One region of the Neobacillus sp. DHD-1R genome, then DNA from elsewhere that is predicted to be linked to it. Evidence: predicted binding sites of a transcription regulator. Region 1 holds the regulator's gene; each other region holds the start of a gene.
The links. Region 1 encodes Rex, which represses fermentation and respiration genes when NADH is low (regulators of the CRP and FNR family bind a similar motif). Its sites were predicted from a motif close to TTGTGAAATATTTCACAA; they were not measured.
Positions count from the first base shown of each region.

Region 1 (8,080 bases):
CACTATGTACGGATAATGCTGCGATGATTGCTGCAGCCGGCAGTGTGATGTTTGAAAAAGGAATCAGGGCTGGTCTTGACCTTAATGCTAATCCGGGACTGGAAATTGAAATATTTAATAAGTAAGGATGTCTCAAAAAGAGATGTCTCAAGATAAAGGGTCAGACCCCACAATCTCAACCTATAGCTGTACTGCTTCAACCAGTCGACTATAATTGAGTGTTAATTGAGGGGTCTGACCCTTTTGAGACGTATTTCTTTGTTTTGAGACATCTTTTTTTGTGGATAAGCCATTTAGAAAACACTATTTAATACTCTTTTATGTGGATAAGTCTGTGGATTAAGTGGATAATGTGAATAACTATGGTGTTTATTGTGGATATTGTGGAAAAGTATATGGATAACCTACTGTTAATACTTTTTTATTGTGAATAAGATTGTGGAAAAACCCTTAGATTGTGTTGATAAGTAAAAAAGCTGTCGAAAGGAGCATGGATTTTGTATAAAATAATAGAAAATTGTCGAATGTCTCTTTGAAATTTGTTGAATATCAACGAAAATTTTTTGGTTTTTTCCTTAAAAGAAAAAACCGGGCAGCCACCCGGTTTCAACCATTAATCAGCAAGTTCGGCCCAGTCTTCCATTAGTTGCTCAAGCTCAGCCTTAGCCTGTTCACTTTTTAGATTAATTTCTAATACTTTTTCATGGTTTTGAAAAATGTCAGGTTCACAGAGCTTTTCCTCGTAATCTTGGATTTGTTTCTCGAGCTCTTCGATTCGTTGTTCTATTTCTTCTAGTTTTCGTTTACGCTGCCGTTCAAGCTTTTTACTTTCCTTATCCTGTTGATAACTGTTTTTCTCTGAGGTATCCACTAAAGTTTCTTTTTTCGTTGCCGCAGCGAGCGCTAATGCTTCGAGTTCCTCTTGCTCCAGTTTCTTTTCTAGATAATAATCATAATCACCTAAATACTCATCGCTGCCCTTTCGACTTAATTCTAAAACCTTCGTTGCGATCCGGTTAATAAAATAGCGATCGTGAGAGACAAAAAGAATGGTGCCAGGGTAATCAATTAAGGCATTCTCAAGAACTTCTTTACTATCAAGATCAAGGTGGTTCGTAGGCTCATCCAAAATTAGCAGATTGGCCTTTTCCAACATAAGTTTAGCGAGTGCCAGACGGGCTTTTTCCCCGCCGCTTAGGGTAGAGACAATTTTTAACACATCGTCACCGGAAAATAAGAAATTACCGAGAACGGTACGAATTTCTTTTTCACTCTTTAAAGGGTAATCATCCCATAGCTCATTTAATACACGTTTATTAGAAGTTAATTCAGCCTGTTGCTGATCATAATAACCAATCGAAAGGTTTGATCCATATTTGACGGTCCCCTTTAACTCAGGCAGCTTCTTAATAATCGTTTTTAATAGCGTTGATTTGCCGATTCCATTTGGACCAACCAGAGCAATACTTTCCCCTTTATACGCCCGGAAAGTGATCGCCTCTGAAACCATTTCCCCTTGATACCCAATCGCTAAAGAATCTACCATCAAAACATCATTACCACTTTGTTTTTCGATCTCAAAGGAGAATGCAGCCGATTTCTCGTCCCCAAGTGGCCGATCCATCATCTCCATTTTTTCAAGCTTTTTTCGGCGGCTTTGCGCCCGTTTGGTCGTTGAGGCCCTTGCTAAATTCCGATTAATAAAATCTTGCAGGTTAGCGACCTCTTGCTGTTGTTTTTCATAAAGTTTTAAGTCACGTTCATAATTGGCCGCTTTTTGTTCAAGGTAAGCACTATAGTTACCTGTAAACCGCCCAATTTGCTTGCGCGATACCTCGTAAACCTGTGTGACGACTTTGTCTAAAAAGTAACGGTCATGAGAGACAATTAAAATGGCCCCTTCATAACTTTGCAGATATTGCTCAAGCCAGGAAAGAGTTTCAATATCAAGATGGTTGGTCGGTTCGTCCAAAATTAGAATATCCGGTTTGGTTAACAATAGCTTTCCTAAGGCAAGCCTTGTTTTTTGCCCGCCGCTTAAACTTGAAATCATCAAGGAACTTTCATTAAAATGTAACCCATGTAAAACAGAGCGAATATCGGCTTCGTATTGATAGCCTCCCTGCTCTTTAAACTTCACTTGAAGTTGATCATATTCAGATAAGATTCGCTCGTATTTTCCAGTGTCTTCGTATACACTAGAATCGGCCATTTTAGTCTCCAGCTGCCGCAATGACTTTTCCATCGACAACAGATGTTGGAAAACGGTCAACATTTCATCCCAAATGGATAAATTGGACTCAAGGCCAGTATTCTGAGCTAAATAGCCTATGGTCACTTCTTTGGGTTTGATGATCTCGCCGCCATCATGTGACAAATGCCCGGCAATAATCTTCAATAATGTTGATTTGCCGGCACCATTACGGCCAACAAGGGCAACACGGTCCCGTGTTTGTAATTCCAGTTTTATATTAGATAAAATAAGGTCAGCACCATAATATTTTTGTAGTTGATTCACTTGCAATAAAATCATTTTATTCACCTCTATTAACTATAATTAGTGTACCGTATATCCTGAACATCGGCAATAAAGCGGGGCTTTCGATTGGCGGGATTTCTTTTATCAGCGAAAAAATGTATATTTAGTGCAAACTTTCACACACATACTAGTGAAAATAGTGTATTATTTTGGGGTAGGGGGATTTATTGATGGCTGAATTTACTCATTTTAATGAAGAGGGCAGAGCAAAAATGGTCGATGTCAGTGACAAACCAGAGACGGCACGAACGGCTCTTGCACATTCTAGTATTACTGTTAGCAAAGAAATTTTTGATAAAATAACGAACAATGAAATGAAAAAAGGCGATGTCTTAGCAGTAGCCCAAGTTGCAGCGGTGATGGCTGCCAAAAAGACATGGGACATCATTCCGATGTGTCACCCTATTCCATTAACAGGGATCAATATTTCTTTTTCATGGGAAAAAGGGCAAAATGAGAACTACCAATTATCTATAGTTGCAGCTGTAAAAACAAAAGGGAATACAGGTGTGGAAATGGAAGCGCTCACAGCTGCTTCTGCCTGTGCCTTAACCGTTTATGATATGTGTAAAGCAGTCGATAAAAGCATGGTCATTGGACCGACTTATTTAGTCGAGAAGACGGGCGGTAAGAACGGTGATTTTAAGCGAAGCGAACAAGTTAAATAAAAGGAAGGGGTGTGGGAGAGTATGAGTAACGAAACGACAAAGATACCACAGGCGACAGCGAAACGGCTGCCCCTCTATTATCGGTTTTTGAAAAACCTGCATACTGCTGGGAAGCAAAGGGTATCATCAGCGGAATTAAGTGAGGCGGTAAAGGTAGATTCAGCCACTATTCGCAGGGATTTTTCCTATTTTGGGGCCTTGGGGAAAAAGGGCTATGGCTACAACGTCAATTACCTTTTAACATTCTTTCGGAAAACGCTTGATCAAGATGAATTAACAAAGGTTGCATTAATTGGCGTCGGAAATCTAGGAACAGCTTTCTTAAACTATAACTTTTTAAAAAATAATAACACTAAAATAGAGTGTGGCTTTGATGTGGATCCGGCAAAAATGGGAACGAAGATCCGTGAGGTGCCCGTGTATCACATGGATGAATTGGAGAATGTGTTAACGGAGGAAAAAATCTCGGTCGCCATCCTTACCGTTCCTGCGCCCGTTGCACAAATGATTACGGATCGGCTTGTGAATGCAGATGTAAAAGCAATCTTAAATTTTACGCCGGCAAGATTAAATGTGCCTGCATCAATTAGGGTGCATCACATTGATTTAGCAGTAGAGCTGCAATCCTTGATCTACTTTTTAAAACATTATCCGACAGAAGATATAGAAGAATAAGAAAAGGGTCAGACCCCCATGTTAACATTCAATCTATAATCGCTAATTGAAAAGGTCAGCGATATGTTGAAGTTAGGGGGGCAGGCCCTTTTTTTTTGTGCTCAAGTCTAACTTTACAACGTAACAGTGTTATGTTACATTAGAAATAGAAAGGGGTTTTCAATCATGAGCGAGGAGTTAATATCTAAAAAGGATTTACTGGATTATGCAGGAATTTCTTACGGACAGCTATATAGATGGAAGCGTAAAGATTTAATTCCGGAAGAATGGTTTATTCGAAAATCAACCTTTACGGGTCAAGAAACCTTTTTCCCTAAAGAAAAAATCTTAGAGAGAATTAACAAGATACAAACCATGAAAGAAAATTTGTCATTAGATGAACTAGCAGATATGTTTTCACCTAATATTAGTGATATGCAGTTAGACAAAGATGATTTAGTAAAACGTAACATTGTTTCGAATGAAGTGATGAATTTTTATTTAGAACAAGATAAAGGCAGCAACGATAAATTTAATTTTTCACGCATGTTGGAGATATATGTATTAGAGAAACTTTTAGAATCAGGCGATATAAACTTAGATGAAGGAAAAATGCTGCTTCAGCTGTTAAAAGACAATGAGCAGCTCATTAAGCAAAAAAGCTGTGACTTGATCATTACTCGTAAGCTTGGAGTGTCATCCTGTCTGTTACTGATAAATGCAGAAGACTTCCATTTTGAAAAGGGAACAAAAATAATCGTGTCTCTATCGCTTATGGGGTGTATGGAAGAAATTAAAGCAAAATTATTATAAAGGAGACTGGCAATGGATACGAAAAGTAGAGGAGACTTGGTCATTAATGGATTAGGTTCGTCTAACGGAGGCCACTTCCATTTAGTAACGGTTAATGGTAGAGGAACGATCAACAGTGACGTGCAGTGTACGGCGTTTGAGTGCAATGGGTCAGGTACAATGAAGGGGAATGTGGGAGCGGATACCGTCAAAGTGAACGGGAATGCCCGCTTTAATGGGAATATCGAGGCGGAAAAGCTTTCTGTTGAAGGAACGGCAAGGATTGATGAAAACCTCTATGTAAAACAGTTAAAGGTTTCAGGCAAAGTCACGGTTGGTGGAAAAGTAAAATGTGATGAAATCAATCTTCGAGGTCTTTTTGCGGTGAAGGATGATTGTGAAGCGGAGCTTTTTAAAGGGGAATATCGGTTTACCATTGGCGGGCTCTTAAATGCCGATCAAGTTAATATTAAGATTTATGGTGAATGTAAAGCGACAGAAATTGGCGGTCAAACCATTATTGTCAAGCAGCATAAAGGGTCTTTTTTCAGCACTTTATTTAAATCCTTTTTCAAATCGCAATTAGAAGCGGACATCATTGAAGGAGACATCGTTGAGCTAGAAAATACAAAAGCGAAAGTCGTGCGGGGTCATCAAGTCAAGATTGGCGCCAACTGCCAAATAGGTGTCGTAGAATACACCAAAGAATTTTCACAGGATAAAAATGCCGTTATTAGTGACATTCGAAAGGTTTAAGGGAGGGGAAGAACATGGGAAATAGCAAAAACCTTATCATTAATGGCACAGGAAGTTACCCCGGAGGCCAATACGATAAAATCAGCATTCGTGGCGAAGGAACGATTGTGAATGATGTCGAATGTTCTGCTTTTCGTGTCTATGGCACAAGTGAAGCAAACGGAAATGTGACAATCGGAACTGCCAAAATTTTAGGTGAGGCAGAATTTAATGGAAATGTGAGAGTGAAAGAAACACTCGTCATGGGAACCATGAAGGTCGACAAACAAGCCAAATTGGAAAAAATGAAAATCCTTGGTTTGCTGGAAGTGGAGGAAGGCCTCAGTGGTGATGAAGCTATCATAAAAGGAAGTATCGCCGTAAAGGGAGATGTCGAATATGAATTGTTTGATTCAAGCGGCGGCTTTGAAATCAAAGGATTATTATCAGCAGATACAATTAAAATCGGCTTGCGCTTTGGTGAAAGTACAGCAGAGGAGATTGGCGGCGGAAAAATCACGGTGAAAAGAAAGAAAAATTCTCTGCTTCCCTTTGGCAAAGAGGTCGGCACACTTGCTGCCAAGGTGATTGAAGGCGATGAAATTTATTTAGAAAATACAACGGCAGACGTAGTTCGAGGCAATACCGTCAAAATTGGACCTAGTTGTCTCATTGGCGTCGTGGAATATACCCATGAAATGACACAAGACCCATCCTCCACAATTAAAACAAAAACCAAGGTGTAAATAATAGAAAAGGTGTCAGGCACCCATGTGAATTCTTCACATGGTGCCTGACACCTTTTTTTATTTTTTCTTTTTAATTTTGTCTTTGTATTTCATGTAAAACAGGATGATTTTTAGACCTGAGCCAAAATCAAAGGTGGCTAACAAAACGAGGAGATAGCTGAAAAAGCCCCATCCGTTTCGTTGGACATCGTCGATGGCGAAATAGGTAAATAACCCGCCAAGCAGGAAGTAAATAAATCCGGAAAACAAAGGTGAACGTCTCATAGAAAGCCTCCGATAAAGTTTTGAACCGCCTCCGCCTCACGCTGAAGTCTTTCAATATCGTCTTTGTAAACAGATTGCACTAATACCACCATAGTATTCATGGTGACATGGGCAAATATCGGCACCAAAATGTGCTTGGTTTTGACATAAAGAAAGGCGAATGTAAATCCCATTGCCGCGTACATCAAAATATGAACGGGTTCCATATGGGCTATGGCGAAAATAACAGAACTAATGACTGCTGAAAGAAAAAAGTTGAATCGTTTATAAAGAGCACCAAAAATAATTTTTCTGAACACAATTTCTTCTAATATTGGACCGATGATGCTAGTAACCAAAATCGCCAATGGGAAAGCTTCGATGATATGAAGTATGCTTTGTGTGTTCTCAGACCCCATTTTAATGCCTAACAGTGTTTCAATATATGCTGCTGCATACTGGGAGAATAATGCCAAAAAGATTCCTAAAATGGCCCACATGACCGAATAACTTAATGAATGACCCCTTTTGTCGAGGCTTCGCATGTTCATTTCTTTTCTTAATAAAAACAAAATGATGAGCAGGGCAATGGTAAAACTAGCAACCAGCCAAACAGGAACAGCAAGACCCTTACTAATTCCTAGAAATACCAAAAACGGAAGACCGGCAAGACTCGAAAACTGCATAACAATGTAAACAACGATGATCCACCAATATTCTTTTTTCAAATGGTTAACTCCTTTTACTAATATCTATACCCATGAACGAGTAACTTATGATTTTGCAAACGAGCGTAAATACAGCTATTATCTCATTTTACTCTTAAACCTGTTACCGTTTCAATTTAGAAGAACTTTTTTGTAGAAAAGGGGGCGGGCTAAATAATTTTTTCATTGCCCTCGGGATCGAGTTATCGGAGTTAGATGTAAATGAGACGCCTTTACATTACCCTTGGGAGCAGGATCTTGGAGCTGGAGGTAAATGAAACGAACTTCCATTGCCCTTGAGAGCAGGATCTTGAAGCTAAAGGTAAATGAAACGAGCTTCCATTGCCCTCGGGAGCAGGATATTGAAGTCAAAGGTAAAAGAAACGGTCTTCCATTGCCCTCAAGAGCAGGATATTGAAGTTAAAGGTAAATTAAACGGGCTTCCATTGCCCTCGAGAGCAGGATATCGGAGCTAGAGGTAAATGAGACGGCTTTACATTGCCCGTAAAAGCAAACTTCTATATACAACGGTCAATGAATTCTCTAAGTATCTTATTCATAAAAACAAAATTCACAACAAGTTTACCAAACAGAGTACTTTTTTTAAAAAAACAGGTATAGATTATTCAGTTTTTCACATACTTGATAAGGTTGTTTAAAGATAAAATTCTTTTGTAAAATTTTATCCTTCAGACTTGCAAAAGATTTAGAGATTTATTATTATAATAATTGTGTTAGCACTCATCAATGGAGAGTGCTAATAATGACAGAATTACATATATTTTTGAGGAGGTTGTTTGATTTGTTAAGACCATTAGGTGATCGCATTATCATTGAGCTTGTTGAATCAGAAGAAAAAACTGCAAGCGGTATCGTATTACCAGATTCAGCGAAAGAAAAGCCTCAGGAAGGAAAAGTTGTTGCCGTTGGTACTGGCCGCGTACTTGAAAGCGGAGAACGTGTAGCACTTGACGTTGCTGTAGGCGATCGTAT
Region 1 covers NZ_CM173232.1:5,102,514-5,110,593, reverse strand. Annotated here, with positions in the region: gene tsaD (tRNA (adenosine(37)-N6)-threonylcarbamoyltransferase complex transferase subunit TsaD) at 1-125, shown strand, start outside; gene AC3ANL_RS25105 (ABC-F family ATP-binding cassette domain-containing protein) at 614-2,533, opposite strand; gene moaC (cyclic pyranopterin monophosphate synthase MoaC) at 2,710-3,207, shown strand; gene AC3ANL_RS25095 (redox-sensing transcriptional repressor Rex) at 3,229-3,882, shown strand; gene AC3ANL_RS25090 (YhbD family protein) at 4,048-4,674, shown strand; gene AC3ANL_RS25085 (polymer-forming cytoskeletal protein) at 4,687-5,409, shown strand; gene AC3ANL_RS25080 (cytoplasmic protein) at 5,424-6,134, shown strand; gene AC3ANL_RS25075 (YdiK family protein) at 6,195-6,401, opposite strand; gene AC3ANL_RS25070 (CPBP family intramembrane glutamic endopeptidase) at 6,398-7,108, opposite strand; gene AC3ANL_RS25065 (hypothetical protein) at 7,362-7,505, shown strand; gene groES (co-chaperone GroES) at 7,890-8,080, shown strand, end outside.

Region 2 (8,080 bases), 1.7 Mb from region 1:
ATGGATTCATGATATTCTTCCGTTCAATATAACAAAAGGTTATCATTTACAATTGGCTATTTTCTGGATTGCTACCGCTTGGTTAGGAATGGGAATTTATATTGCACCGCTGGTTGGTGGTTATGAGCCTAAGAAGCAAGGCTTACTCGTTGATATTCTATTCTGGGCATTGGTTGTCCTTGTCGGCGGCAGCATGGTAGGTGAGTGGCTTGGAGCAAACGGATACTTAGGAAACCAATGGTTCTTATTCGGACATACAGGCTGGGAATACATTGAACTAGGACGTGTGTGGCAGCTGATTCTGATTGTCGGGATGCTCATTTGGCTGTTCATCGTTTATCGAGGCATTCGTGCAGGCCTACAAAGAGAATCTGATAAGGGTGGTTTGATCCATCTATTATTCTATTCTGCCATTGCCGTACCAGCATTCTATATTTTTGCCTTATTCATCAATCCTGGAACAAGTTTTACATTCGCTGATTATTGGCGCTGGTGGATTATCCATTTATGGGTAGAAGGTATCTTTGAAGTATTCGCAGTCGTTGTCATTGGTTTCTTATTAGTTCAATTAGGTCTTGTTACGAAGAAATCAACGGTCAGACAACTATATTTCCAATTGATCCTTCTTCTGGGCAGCGGGGTAATCGGGATTGGCCACCATTATTACTATAATGGATCCGCAGAGGTGTGGCTCGGACTAGGGGCTGTATTCTCAGCATTAGAAGTAATTCCTTTAACACTTTTAATCTTAGAAGCATATGAACAATACAAAATGATGCGTGAGGGCGGTGTGAATTTCCCTTACAAAGGAACTTTCTGGTTCTTAATCTCTGTTGCCATCTGGAACTTAGTGGGCGCAGGGGTGCTCGGATTCTTAATTAACTTGCCAGCAGTCAGCTATTTTGAACATGGACAATTCTTAACACCGGCACATGGTCATGGTTCGATGATGGGTGTTTATGGTATGTTTGCATGTGCCGTGCTCCTATACTCATTGCGAAATATTGTGAAACCAGAAGCATGGAACGATAAATGGCTTAAGTTTAGCTGCATCATGTTAAACGCAGGACTTGCAGGAATGGTATTCTTATCCTTGCTGCCTGTTGGTATCATACAAATTAAAGAAGCCTTTGACCACGGCTATGCTGCATCACGTTCAGCAGCCTTCCTCCAAAAGGATATTGTCCAAACCTTATTAACATGGCGTGCGGTGCCTGACACCATTTTCCTTATTGGCGTAATGGTATTATTGGTATTCTGTGTGAAGGCACTCTTTAATTTACGTAAACCAACACATCAGGAGGGAGAAAGACTCCCTGTGAAGGATTTAGCATTCGATGATGAAGAATAATAAAGATAAATCCGTAAAGCTTAGCTTTGCGGATTTTCTTTTTTACTATTTTCATAGCATTCAAAGCAGTAGATTTCTTTATCATCTGTTTGAACACCATTAAAAAAGCCAGCTAAACAAAACACTTCTTTGTTGCAGATGGCACATGTACCGACAAGCTCTTTCACATTCCTTCCCCCTGACACAATTATTGATTTAATTAAAAACATCTTTGAAGTGTGAGACTAAGGAAATAATAAATGAATTCTAGGTTGGCTTATCCATTCCCTTCATTTTACGTGAATTTTATTCACGTCCTCATCAACAGATAACTATTTTCAGAATAATATGCTAAAATTTAAGGGATGAAAAGGGGGGAATGTAATGAAAATTGCTCAATTAGAAAAGGAATTTTTGGACTACACCAAAAAAATATCTGCGTATAATGAAGCACTGGGATTAATTTATTGGGATTTAAGAACAGGAGCACCGAAACAGGGGGTAGAACAACGCGCGGAAGTAGTTGGAATGCTATCTTCCGAAGTGTTTAAAATGTCTACTTCCGAAGAGATGGCGGCATACATAGCAAATTTATCGAAACAAACACTGCCTGAAACGACAACTAAAATTCTTCAAGAATGTAAAAAGGAATATGAACGAAACAAGAAAATACCAGCAGATGAATATAAAGAGTTCGTAATCCTTCAATCAAAGGCAGAAAGCGTTTGGGAAGATGCAAAGGTGAAATCTGATTTTGCATTGTTTAGTCCATATCTTGAGAAGCTGGTAGCGATGACCAAACAGTTCATCTCCTATTGGGGATATGATGAGAATAAATACGATGTATTATTAGATATGTACGAACCAGGTATTACAGTGAAAGTGTTGGATCAAGTTTTCGGCAAGTTAAGGGCGGAAATAGTTCCTTTGGTAAAGCAGATTTCACATGCACCAGAAAAGCCAAAAACAGATTTTCTATTTGAAAGATTTCCAAAGGAAAATCAACGAGAATTGAGTTTGAAAATCCTCGACAATATGGGGTTTAACTTCAATGCAGGAAGACTAGATGAAACCGTTCATCCTTTTGCAACGGGCTTAAACCCTGGAGATGTACGAGTCACCACCAATTATAACGAACACGACTTCCGTACCGCCGTCTTTGGAACGATTCATGAGGGCGGTCACGCCCTTTATGAGCAAAATATATCAAAAGACTTAATCGGCACACCGCTGTGCACAGGCACCTCCATGGGAATTCATGAATCTCAGTCTCTTTTTTATGAAAATATTCTAGGGCGTAGTTTTTCATTTTGGAAAAATAACTATGAACTGTTAAAGGAATATGCAGATGGCCAGTTTGATCAGATAGAAGTTGAAGATTTTTATCGAGCCATAAATGAGTCTAAGCCATCATTCATTAGAATTGAGGCAGATGAATTAACCTACCCGCTTCATGTAATTATCCGTTATGAGATTGAAAAGGGGTTATTCAATGATGAAATAGAGGTCAAGGATTTACCTCGAATCTGGAATGATAAATATGAAGAGTACTTAGGCGTTCGTCCTGAAAATGATGCAATGGGTGTTCTACAGGATGTGCATTGGGCAGGGGGCAGCTTTGGCTATTTTCCATCCTATGCCTTGGGATATATGTATGCTGCTCAATTTAAACATAAAATGCTTGAGGACTACCCAAACTTTGAACAACTAGTCGAGGAGGGTAACCTCCTCCCAATTAAAGAATGGCTGACCCAAAATATCCACCAATATGGAAAGCTTAAAAAACCGCTAGATATCTTACAGGATGTAACCGGTGAGGGGTTAAATCCCCAATATTTAATTGATTACCTATATGATAAGTATAAAAAGGTTTATCATTTAAATTAAACAAAATTACCGTAATTGTTATAAATTATACAAAAAAGGATGTCTCACAACAAAGGGTTAAACCCTTATGAGACATCCTCTTTTTCAAATTGGTTTATTAACTACCATTTGCTCCACGTTTGAAATCCTTTTGATCCAGGAGGTGCATTCTGGATGATGTCAATAAACGGTATCGTGTAAGCAAAAAGGATAAGGGCGGCGGTAATACCGAGCCATAATTTCCAGTTTTCAAATACCATTGGTGCTGCTTCTTCTGTATTTTCTGCTTCTGCAACAGGGAATTCTTCTTCCCCTTTAGGAGCAAAGAAAGCAAGGTTGATAAAGATAATTAATACAAGGATGATGCCAAGGAATAAAATTGAACCACCCACTGCTTGAGCAATTTGATAAGGAACCCATTCAGCGGCCTGTTTAGCCCCGCCGTAAGTGGAGAAAGCTGATCGTCTTGGCCCGCCAAGCAAACCTTGGATATGCATAGCCCCTGACATAAATACCATTCCGACAAACCAAACCCATGCCTGGATAATTCCTAATTTATTCATCGTTTTTGTTAATTTACGTCCTGTTAAATGTGGAACAAGCCAATAGGAAATTCCAAAGAACGTTAATACCACAGATGTAGCTGCTGTTAAATGGAAGTGACCGGTTACCCAAATCGTGTTATGGACCACTTGATCCATTTGGTTGGATGCATTGATAATACCACCTGCACCTGCAGGGATAAAAGAGGCCATTCCAATAAACGGTACTGTGAAACGAGCATCATTCCATGGAAGTACTTTAAACCAGCCAAAAAGACCAGTAGCTCCTTTTGAGCGACCATATCTCTCAAATGTGGCGAATAAAGAGAAAGCAGTCATTAGAGATGGAATAATAACCATAAATGTTAAGATAACTTGAAGAAATTTCCAAGCCGGATCAATACCTGGCTCGGTCAATTGGTGATGGAACCCAACAGGTATAGAGAATAATAAGAATAAAATAAAGGACAACCGTGCTAACGAATCAGAGAAAATTTTTCCGCCAATTATTTTTGGGATAATCGCATACCAACACATATAAGCTGGCAGTAACCAAAAATAAACTAATGGGTGACCAAAATACCAGAATAAAGTACGACTAACTAATACGTCAACAGTGTCGACTAATCCAAGTGACCATGGGAGCAATTGGAATAAAACAGTAGCGGCAACACCTAATGTAGCAACAATCCAAAGCACTGTATTAATAACAGCCATGAAACTTAATAGCGGACTAGGTTTTCCAGGATTATTTTTCCGCCATTTGGCATAAGTCATGATTTGTGCCGCACCATCAACCCAGCTTCCGACCACAACAAAAGTTAAACCTAAATAGAAAATCCAGTGGGCTTTTAGTGGTGCATAAAACGTATAAAGCACGGATGCTTCCTTCAGTAATACCATGGTAGCAGCCATTAATGTACCGACCAGCATGACCCAAAAGCCAACCCAGCCTGTACGTCTGGCAGCATTAGAATGACCGCCAGTTGTTCTGCTTACAGCAGCATATTGAAAACCCATAATAAAGAAGGTTGTTAACACAAGTCCCATTAATACGCCATGGACCGTTAAGATTTGATAGTAATCAATTCCCCAAGGAAGTTCCCATTTACCAGAACGGACTAATGTCTGCAAAAGACCCATCAATCCGCCAAGAGCAAGAGCCGCAAAGGCCACAAAAAAGTGTGCCATGGAAAGTTTTGCATCACGAGGGTCTACTTTTACTTTTACAGCTGCACCGTTAACCATTATTTTACCACCTCAATCTTCGCACTCATTAAATGATGTCCAGTACCACAATATTCATTACAAACAATTAAATATTCGCCTGCTTTATCAAAAGTTGTCGTATATTCACTCACATAACCGGGTTCAAGCATCATATTAATATTTGTACCAGCCATTTCGAAGCCGTGAATAACATCTTTGGTTGTGGCAATGACTTTAACTTTTGCACCAAGCGGCACTTCTACTTGTGCAGGGGTATAGGAGAAAGCGGATGCTACAAAAACTAATTCATAGTCCCATTCTTTTCCTTCCACCTTATGTAGACCTGGTTTATTGAAAGGCTTTGTTTGATCGACCTTTTCAGGATTAATAGTTGTTAAACAGCTGGCGGGCTTGTTGCCAAGGTAGAAGGCGCTAACACCTACTACAGTTAAAAAAATAACCAAGCAGCTAATGCCAAAAGTCAGCCATATTTTTTCAAATTTATGCATGTGCATGGATTCTTCCCCCTTTAATCGTTAAAAACGTTCTACAAAAAGATAGTAGACCCCAACCCAAGTGACGATGATAAATGCTCCCAAAAGGAAAACGGAAGCTAATGTCCCTTTGAGAGAAGAGCTGTCTTCCACTTCTGTTTTTTGGTGTGTTTTCAGTTCCACCTTTGCCATCCCCAAGACCCCCCTTTAGAAAATTAATAAATAATTTAGTAAGTTCTCTTTCATAATACAAAACAATTGCGAAAGAAAAATATGAAATTTCATAGTTCACAAATTGTTCATTCCTTAGGTAACTACTATGTTAAAGTTAATAACTTGTTGTAACAGTGATTTATATCACTTCACAAAGGGGGTAAATGTGAACAAACTATGAACAATCACACCTTAGCTGTGATATAAGGAATTGTCGTGGTTTCATAAATATTAAAAATCCCTATTTCTTGGAAAAATTCACACTCTTGAAAATCAAAAATATGATAAAAATAAATACCTTATTTTCTTGTGAAAGTGAGTGGTTTTTTTGGAAAAATATTATTGCGAACATTGTCGCCTTCTATATAATGAAATGGAATATTGTAAAGTTTGCGGATCCTTAGCCAGTAACAAAATAAAGATTGAAGTTCAAACCCAATCGGAAAAACAATAATTGGAGGAAAGCAGAGAGCCTCTCTTAATTGGAAAAGTTTATCTAATGAAGGAATTCATAATTCGCGATATAATTTAAGAGCACAGCAACAACCTTCAAAACGTTTGCTTCCCAATCGATGGGAAGCCTTTTTTTTGCCCCTCTTAAGAAATAAAAATCTTCGAATAATATTCAATGAATTGGAAAAAATAACCCTATAAAGATGGAAGGAGAATGATGATGCCTGCCATTATATCTGTTTCAGAGGTTATTCCCCCATTTGAAATCAAACAAGAACAAGCATCGGAATTTGCACGAGAGCTTTTTGCTGACTCATTTAAAGATATTGAAAGACTATTAAAAGCTTTTCAGAATGGACAAATTGAAAAAAGATATTTTGTTAAAAATTTAGACTGGTTTAAAGAGAATCATACCTTTGAAGAGAAGAATAATGCTTATATTGAGTCTGCGGTTACACTGGGAAAGGAAGCAATCGTAAACTGCTTAACTAATCAAAGCTTTCTTAAGACAGCCATCTCGACGGAAGAAATTGATGCCATTATTTTTGTCTCCTCAACGGGAATGTCCACTCCAAGTATTGATGCTAGAATCATGAATGAATTGCCGTTTAATCCACATACAAAGCGGGAACCCCTTTGGGGACTTGGCTGTGCTGCAGGTGCCGTTGGATTATCACGTGCATATGAATATTGTTTAGCATTTCCCAAGGCAAAAGTCATCGTACTTTCTGTGGAGCTCTGCAGTTTGACGTTTCAAAAGAATGACCTTTCTAAAAGTAATCTTATTGGAACATCGCTTTTTGCAGATGGAATTGCCTGTGCCTTGGTTTGCGGGGATGAAGCGGGAGCAGAAGAATTTAGAAGAAAAAAAACATCTCCTTCGATTATTGCTACGCAGTCCACATTAATGCCAAATTCCTTGGATGTAATGGGCTGGGAAATAAGAAATGCAGGACTATTTGTCATATTTTCCCGTGATATTCCTCAAATTATTGAAGGCTGGCTGAAGCCCAATGTTAGGGATTTTTTAGCCGCACATCAAATAGAGCTTGAACAAATTAACCATTTTATAGCTCACCCCGGTGGAAAAAAAGTCTTGGATGCTTATGTAAAGTCCTTAAACATTCCACCTTCCATGAATGCAGTGTCGTTGGATGTATTAAAGCAGTATGGAAATATGTCGTCTGCAACAATCTTTTATGTTTTGAGGCGGTATATGGAGATGGACATTCACAAAGACGCCTTGGGATTAGGGACAGCACTTGGACCGGGTTTTAGCTCAGAATTATTACTGTTGAGGTGGAAATAATGGCCCATGACCTTCCATTCCTTCTATTCATCAGTTTTATCATGATCGAACGGATTGTCGAACTTTTCATTGCTAAAAGCAATGAAAAATGGATGAAAAAACAGGGTGCCGTTGAGTTTGGTGCAAGCCATTATAAATTAATGGTAGTTATGCATATCCTGTTTTTTATGGTATTACCAATCGAGCAGGTTTTATTGGAACTTGAACTTTCCCCTTTTTGGCCTCTTTTCCTTGGGCTATTTTGTTTAGCGCAAATTATGAGAACTTGGGCCATCTCGTCACTCGGCCGGTATTGGAACACAAAAATATTGGTCTTAGCAAATGCCAACGTAGTGAGAAAGGGACCATACCGCTTTTTGAAACATCCGAATTATCTGGTGGTAGCTATTGAATTGTTTGTTATCCCAATGCTGTTTAACGCCATATTTACTGCTCTTCTATTTACCGTTCTAAATGTCATGATGCTGAGGATTCGAATTCCAGCAGAAGAAAAAGCACTAAGGTCCTTAACAGGGTATGAAGGGGTTTTTCGAGACTGCAATCGCTTTTTACCTAGGTTTGTTAAATAACTGTGACAGTTTTTTATGGGATATTGAAAATGATTATCACCTGTGCTAAAATAATTCCAACGATGAAAATCATTCTCAGTGATACTCCGATAAGG
Region 2 covers NZ_CM173232.1:3,447,703-3,455,782, reverse strand. Annotated here, with positions in the region: gene AC3ANL_RS16940 (nitric-oxide reductase large subunit) at 1-1,351, shown strand, start outside; gene AC3ANL_RS16935 (hypothetical protein) at 1,372-1,518, opposite strand; gene AC3ANL_RS16930 (carboxypeptidase M32) at 1,715-3,217, shown strand; gene AC3ANL_RS16925 (b(o/a)3-type cytochrome-c oxidase subunit 1) at 3,319-4,986, opposite strand; gene AC3ANL_RS16920 (cytochrome c oxidase subunit II) at 4,986-5,462, opposite strand; gene AC3ANL_RS16915 (cytochrome c oxidase subunit 2A) at 5,484-5,633, opposite strand; gene AC3ANL_RS16910 (type III polyketide synthase) at 6,328-7,416, shown strand; gene AC3ANL_RS16905 (isoprenylcysteine carboxyl methyltransferase family protein) at 7,416-7,985, shown strand.
Region 2: AC3ANL_RS16915 (cytochrome c oxidase subunit 2A) is a predicted target of Rex. The motif match lies at 5,792-5,809, and genes of this name have one in related genera.

Region 3 (8,080 bases), 1.3 Mb from region 1:
GCATCCTTATTCCCATTAAGAATTCGTTTGAATTTCCCTTTTTTATCATAGATAACAACTCTTTGGTTTCCTGAGTCAGCTACATAAATGTTTTCATCCTGATCAACTGTGACGGCATTAGGTGAGTTTAACAAATCATCCTTATTAGTACCTGATTTTATTTCTAGAAGTTTTTTTCCCTCAAGGTTAAAGACCATTACTTTCTTACTTTCAACGTCGGTAACATATAGCTTTTTACCAAAGATTCTTAAACCGCCAGGACTTGTAATAGATGGTGTAGAACTGCCTTTTTCCTCAAAATATTTTATAAACTTTCCTTTTTTTGTAAAAATTGAAATTTTACCATTATATAAATCTGCTACATAAACATTTCCATCTTTATCTCCTGCAATACCATATGGGAATTTAAATTCACCTTGCCCCTCCCCTTCTTTACCGAATTTGAAAAAGGGACTGCCAGATGAATCAAAAACCTGAACCTGTTTATGATTTGTATCGGTTACATAGACATATTCTCCAATTTTTGCAACATCCATCGGTTTATCAAATGGAGTCTTGAAATCTCCTTGAATAAAATAGCTAAAATGCGGCGCGCCACCTTTTACTGTATTAGCAACCTTACCAACATCATTTCCTAAATTTAAAAAATAGATGACTGCAAAAAGAACAACGGATAACCCAGCAATGGTTCCCATCAATATATAAACAGTTTTTCTTTTCAAAGGGTCCAACTCCTTTCATTCATGTTTTAATCTTTGGCTGCTAATCGATCAAGAGCTTTAAGTGCTGGCTTATAAAGGGGATCATATGAAAGTGCATCCTTGTAAATAGCCTCAGCATCTTTTTTCTTCCCCTGATCTTCTGCAACGAGTCCTATCTCATAAATCGTATCAGTGTTCCCTTCATTTAAACTATCCGCTTCATTTAAGGCTTTGTTGGCTTCTTTATACATTTTTAACTTACGGTAACATCTTCCCTTAAGGAGGTGACCCTTATAGTCCTTTGGAGAAATTTCCGTTGCCTTTATGGCATTTTGTAAGGCATCATCTATTTTATTTTGCTTATCATAGACAATACTTAAATTTAAATAGGCATCAAAGTAATTTTTATCAAGTGATTTAGCTGTTTTATATTCCTTTATGGCATCATCATAATTTTCATTTAAAAAATAGGCATACCCTAATTGAACTCTGTTTTTCGGGTCATTTGGACTCTTATTAACTTCTTGTTTATAAAACTTAATTTGTTCAGCAATTTGTTCAGAGTCCGTATTACTCCAAAGATACCTATCACTGATAAAATATCCAGCAGTCAAACATATAGCTAGAGTTCCTACTAATAATATGGTTGTCTGCCACCAAGTAAATCGGTCCTTTTTTTTCTTTTCAGGCCCTTTTGTTTGAAGTTGTTCCTCTGTTTGCATACGAACCCTCCTACTTTTTTGAAATTACTACTCCTCTTTGTGACAAGAAGAACATTTAGTCTCATTGTGGCACTGATAACATGTTTCTGATACCTTAACTCCTTTTGGAAGTCTAATAGGATGCGTTTGTCTCCACTCCTTGCCATCATGGCTGCTAGGATGACAACTGCTGCATGTGACATTAGATGTTTTGTTTTTGCCTGTCTTTTGATAGTCATGACAGGTTAAACATGCTTCTTCGTTCTTATTTGCAAGAGTTCCATGATTGCTAATAAATCTCTTGTTATGACTTGGCGGGCGTTGTAAATGACACGACTTACAATAAGTATTTTCTTTAGCGTATTCTTGAGGATTGACTTTCTTCGTTTCAATCTTTTCATCATTTAAAAATTTAGTATATGCAGGCTGATCATTAAATAAATTGATCTCCTCGCTAGACATATATTGGTGGCACTCATTACACTTATTCACATCTTTTTTAGCCAAATTGCCGTGTGTTTCAAGTTTGAAATCTTGTTTTTTATGACTTTTTGGAAACATCGTTGTTGTATGACACGATTTACACTCTGTTGTTACTTGACGTGCTTTATGACAATCCATACACGTTTCCATTTTAGGGCTTGTAAACTTAATATCACTCATCATTGATTTACCCAGTGATGAATCCCATTTTGCATAGTCAGATTTAAATGTCACTTTTCGTTCAGCAATCTTTCCATGTGCAACTCCACTATGACATTGGGTACACTTAATATCCTTAGCTAAGTGCTTATCATGAGGGATGATGAGATCTCCTGAGGCAGTTACCTCACGGGCATCCATATTGTGACATGATTCACAAGCGGAATTTGGTATGTCTTTAGGCATTTGAATTGGTGCTGTGTACGTGTTGGTTTTTTGTTTATAAAGCTCAACTACCCCTTCAGCTTTATCTTTCGCTATGTTTTTGGCCCCTGGTTGGACATGACAGTTAACACAATCCACTTCACTGTGTGTGGATGCTTTCCAAGTGTAGTACTCAGGTTTCATCTCATGACAGGATGAACAAAACTTTGAGCTTGATGTTGCTTCTAGCCCTAGTCCACCAAAAACGATGAAAAGGGCTAGAATCAACAATGTTAAAGTCGCAATTTTGATTAACTTATAGCGAAATTGGGGAGGGGTCGGCTGCTCTTGTTCATGATTTTCTTCCATAAAAGCGACCCTCCTTTAATTTTTTTAGTTTTTCACATCAGATTTAAAGCCAGTTCTATGGCAGTATTGGCAATAAACATCTGTTGGCGCTTTTACTTCAGTAGAACCTTCTTTAGGTTTATCACGATCGTGGCAGACAAAACATTCAGCTTTTGCATCAGCTGTCAAAGCTTTATCAGCATGGCCAGTTAACCATTCGTTACTTTCAGCGTGACTTGCTGGGCGGTTAGCGTGACAGGCACTACAGAATTTATTGATTCTTGATTGCTCTTTTACAACGGTAATATTAGGTACATATTTCGTTTTTGTTTCTTTCATCTTAAGTAAAGACATGATGTCTTCTTTTGGTATTTCTCTAGCCCATTTCGAATCCTGGTGACAGTTCATACACTTATCTAACGTTTGAATTGCTGTGCTGCCGTGGTTTCCATTCCAACCTGCCACTTTGTGGCTCTTAGGCACCTTTACCTTTTTATGACAAGTTTCACAGGCCATGGAAAGTTTCACGTCTTTTTGCTGTTTACCAATTGCTTGTAAAATGATGTCTTGTGTTTTTTGATCGTGTTCTGTTAAAGCCTCTGCCTCAGTCTTTTCAGTTTCGTTTGTTGCTACCGTGGTTGCTTCACTAGCCGTTTCTTTTTTGTTTTCTTCCAGTTTTTTCTCTACCTCTTCAGGATTTGGCGGAACATTATAAGATGCTTCCTTCCAAGGCTTTTCGCCATTATTGACTTTGTCATGGCAGTCAATACATGTTCCCATGTTAGGTCTCAAGTATTTTTCTTCCATTAACTTTTCTGCACTCTCTTTTGTCCATTTACCGCGAACCTCTTCAGTGTTGATACCGCGGGTAGCCATTTTCGCATGGACAACTCCTGCGTGACAGGTAATACAAGGAATATCTTCTTCGATATGTCCTTTGTGATTAACCTTTAAGTCACCCGATGCGGTAACAAGCCGATTTTTAGAATGACATTGTAAACAGTTTTCATTGGAAACTGCCTCTTCTTCTGTTTGAACAATTTGTTCAGGTACTCCTGTAACGTGATAGTAAACTTCTTTAAGCGATTTCACTTTATGTGTCAGCATGTTGATGGTTCCTGGTTTAATATGGCACTGTACACATGTGATTTGATTATGAGCACTAGCTGTATAGGTTGAATACTCTGGTGCCATTTCGTGACAGCTTGAACAGAATGACGGAGAGTTTGTAAACGTGAGGACTCCATATCCTCCTCCAAATAAAATAATACAACCAATAAGCGACGCAAATAATAATTTCCACCTGTTAACAGGATTCTTCCAATCTATTCCTCTGAACTTTTGCCAGAGTCTTCGTATTGGGCCTGGTTTTTTTCTATTTTCTCTAGAAACGGGATCTGTTTCTTTATTTTTTCTCCCCCAAAAGGCCACTTTACTCACCCTTCCCATTTTGGATTTATTCTCTCTATTTATTTTCCAACTTAACCTCTCTAAAGGTAGTATCTAACATTGTTAGAGTATAATCCAATGTACAATTTGTGAATATTTCTACACACCTGTGACAAATTTTTTAACTCTAAAAACAACTTGTAAACCTTGTTATATCAATGATTTCCTTATCACTATACCAATAGTGTTAACGTGCATTAAAATCTATATTTATACAATATAAAATGGATTTATGCATTTTTTATTAATTCTAAGCTGGGCCAATTCTAAATAGAATTCAATTCACGTTTAAAAGTCATCAGTTTGTCAAATATGGCAAAAAAACGAAACTGAAATTAGATGTTCTTGATTGAAAGATATATAATAGTAGAATGACAATTTTTCCTTCCTGACTAACATTGTTGTCACTGTTTAGATGAAATGGTAAGATGAAAAGGGAAATTATCGAATATTTTTGACATGACTATTTTTGAAAAAATTGTACTTTGAGTCTCGATAAAAAGGAGCGTTCATCAGAGATGGGGATTTTAAATAAAGTTTTTGATCTGAACAAACGCGAGCTGAAGCGGTTAGATAAGCTTGCTTTAAAAATTGACGCACTTGCGGTTGAAACGGAAAGATTAACCGATGACCAGCTTCGTGAAAAAACAGAGGAGTTCAAGTCCCGTTATCAAAATGGCGAAACACTTGATGATCTGCTTGTTGAAGCATTTGCAGTGGTTCGTGAAGGGGCGCGCCGTGTCCTTGGCTTGTATCCGTATCATGTTCAGCTAATGGGGGGAATTTCTCTCCATGAAGGGAATATTTCGGAGATGAAGACTGGTGAAGGTAAAACGTTAACCGCGACCATGCCGGTTTATTTGAATGCCATCTCTGGCAAAGGCGTTCATGTGGTAACAGTCAACGAATATTTAGCAAGCCGGGACGCATCTGAAATGGGTGAATTGTATCAATTTTTAGGCCTAACCGTTGGCTTAAATTTGAACAGTATGGATAAGGATGAAAAACAGGCTTCCTATGCCTGTGATATTACCTACGGTACCAACAATGAATTTGGCTTTGACTACCTGCGTGACAATATGGTCCTTTATAAGGAACAAAAGGTCCAGCGTCCACTTTTTTATGCAGTTATTGATGAAGTTGACTCCATCTTAATCGATGAAGCCCGTACACCACTGATTATTTCAGGGTCGGCGCAGAAATCAGCTGTCCTCTACATCCAAGCAAATGCGTTTGTCCGGATGCTGACAAAGGATACCGATTATACGTATGATGAAAAAACTAAGGGTGTTATGTTGACAGAGGAAGGGATCAGCAAAGCCGAGAAAGCCTTCGGAATTGAAAACCTCTTTGATATGGCACATGTTACTTTGAACCATCATATTAACCAGGCGTTAAAGGCAAATGTCAGCATGCATCTTGATGTTGATTATGTAGTGCAGGAAGGCGAAATTGTCATTGTTGACCAATTTACTGGTCGTTTAATGAAGGGCCGCCGCTATAGTGAAGGCTTGCACCAAGCAATTGAAGCAAAAGAAGGCCTTGAAGTTCAAAACGAAAGTATGACAATGGCCACAATTACGTTCCAAAACTACTTCCGTATGTATGAAAAATTAGCTGGTATGACTGGTACAGCCAAAACGGAAGAAGAAGAATTCCGCAATATTTATAATATGAATGTTATTGTCATCCCGACGAACAGACCAATCGCCCGTGATGACCGGCCTGATTTAATTTACTCATCCATGGATGGTAAGTTCCGTGCCGTGGTCGAAGATATTGCCGAACGTAATCAAAAAGGACAGCCGGTGCTTGTTGGTACGGTCGCGATTGAAACGTCTGAGCTCATTTCAAATTATTTATCCAAAAAACGGATTCAGCACAATGTCTTGAATGCGAAAAACCATGAACGTGAAGCCGAAATTATTGCGGAAGCCGGTCACAAGGGTTCCGTAACAATTGCGACGAATATGGCTGGTCGTGGTACGGACATTAAGCTTGGCGAAGGTGTGATCGAACTTGGCGGTCTAGCCGTTATTGGAACCGAGCGCCACGAGAGCAGACGGATTGATAACCAGCTCCGCGGACGTTCCGGACGTCAAGGGGACCCTGGTGTCACTCAGTTCTACTTATCAATGGAAGACGAATTAATGCGCCGCTTTGGCTCCGATAATATGAAAAACATGATGCAAAAGCTTGGCATGGATGACACTCAGCCCATTCAAAGCAAGATGGTGTCCCGTGCGGTGGAATCAGCGCAGAAACGTGTTGAAGGAAATAACTTCGATGCGCGGAAGCAGCTATTGCAATATGATGACGTACTACGTCAACAGCGTGAGATTATATACTCCCAGCGTGATGAAGTGTTAGAATCAGAAAATCTTCGTGACATTGTTCAAAAGATGATTCTAAATTCGATTGAGCGTAATGTTAATGCCCATGCCTCTCTTCATGAGGATGAAGAAGACTGGAATCTTCAAGCCATTGTGGATTATGTAAATGCTACCCTTCTGAATGAAGGCGACATTACCGTTGAAAATCTTAAGGGCAAGGACCCTGAGGAAATAGTAGAAGCCATCTTGGAAAAAGTAAAAGAGCGTTACGAAGAGAAGGAGCAGATTCTTTTCCCTGAACAAATGCGTGAATTTGAAAAGGTTGTTACCTTAAGGGCAGTTGACTCCAAGTGGACGGACCATATTGATGCGATGGATCAGCTTCGCCAAGGTATCCATTTACGTGCATATGGACAAATCGATCCGTTGCGTGAATACCAGCATGAAGGCTTTGCGATGTTTGAAGCGATGATTCAATCGATTGAAGACGAAACCGCCATGTACATCATGAAGGCTGAAATCCGCAATAACCTTGAGCGTCAAGAGGTAGCAAAAGGACAAGCGGTGAATCCGAAAGAAGACGGCGAGCCTGTTAAGAAGAAACCAAAAGTAAACCAGATCGATGTCGGCCGCAATGACCCATGTATCTGTGGCAGTGGCAAGAAGTATAAGAACTGCTGCGGGGCAGCGAAATAACTCAAATGTGGACTTTTAAGACCGGTGAACGAATCACCGGTCCTTTTTCTTTTAACAAGGATCTTTGGTTTAGTTCCACTTAAATTTTGAACAGAGGCTGCGTTGTTTATTTGCCAGATATACAAACTCTATAAACAAATAAAAGGTGCGCCATGTCAGGCGCACCTTTTGTATTGATCCTGTATAATCAATTATAATCTCTCATAAATTGAAGGACTTCTAAATCAATCCATCCTGTTTTTTGTTCTCTCATTTCAAAGTTTTCAGTATGGATAAAGGCGGTAAGTGCCTGTTGAATATGTTCATCGCTTGCTGCATCAACTGAAAGGTAAGCAAGTCTTGTTAAATGGTGTACCACTTCTGTTTTAACTTCCCCTTCAATTGCTGCAACCTTTTCCGGCTTTGATGGGGAAAAATATAATTGCTGTAATTGAAAAATTCGGATGAGCTCCCTGATTGGTTCAGGATGGTCGTCCACTCGCAAATCAATAAAACGGTCATTAAAGCCTCAATAACCACCTTTTTCTTTTACAACATAAAGAGCGGCAGATTGTTTTCCTCTGCTGTCGCCACCCGCTTCCTGGCCTGCATCAAGTGCCGCAAGAAGCCTCGCAGCTAATGTTCCCTCAGCCTCATCAAACGTTCTAGCCATCGCTTCTACAGTCTTTTCATCCACTAAGATATTTCCTTGTGCGGCAAAGTTATGTCCTGTAAGGCCACCGGCCCAGTCATAGCATTCCCTTCCAGTAAAGGTTGCTGCATTTCCGGCTGCATCAATAAGGCCAACTTGGCGCATTTCCCGTTCAGGATCCTCTGCAAGCAATAGCTCAAGTGCTTCTTGCGCAGACTTTCCTTGTGCCATTAATTCCAATCCCTTTGGGCCATAGGCTGTATTTGCATAAGACTGAGTCGCTACCGCTCCTACACCTGCTTTAGCCCAAGGAACAACAGAGCCCACACCTAGAAATTTTGATTGAACAGCAATTCCCCATTCTTTTTCGATAGG
Region 3 covers NZ_CM173232.1:961,033-969,112, reverse strand. Annotated here, with positions in the region: gene AC3ANL_RS04500 (6-bladed beta-propeller) at 1-722, opposite strand, end outside; gene AC3ANL_RS04495 (tetratricopeptide repeat protein) at 749-1,423, opposite strand; gene AC3ANL_RS04490 (NapC/NirT family cytochrome c) at 1,451-2,617, opposite strand; gene AC3ANL_RS04485 (cytochrome c3 family protein) at 2,642-4,045, opposite strand; gene secA (preprotein translocase subunit SecA) at 4,564-7,074, shown strand; partial or broken gene AC3ANL_RS04475 (DUF1028 domain-containing protein) at 7,262-8,080, opposite strand, start outside.
Region 3: AC3ANL_RS04485 (cytochrome c3 family protein) is a predicted target of Rex. The motif match lies at 4,133-4,150, and genes of this name have one in related genera.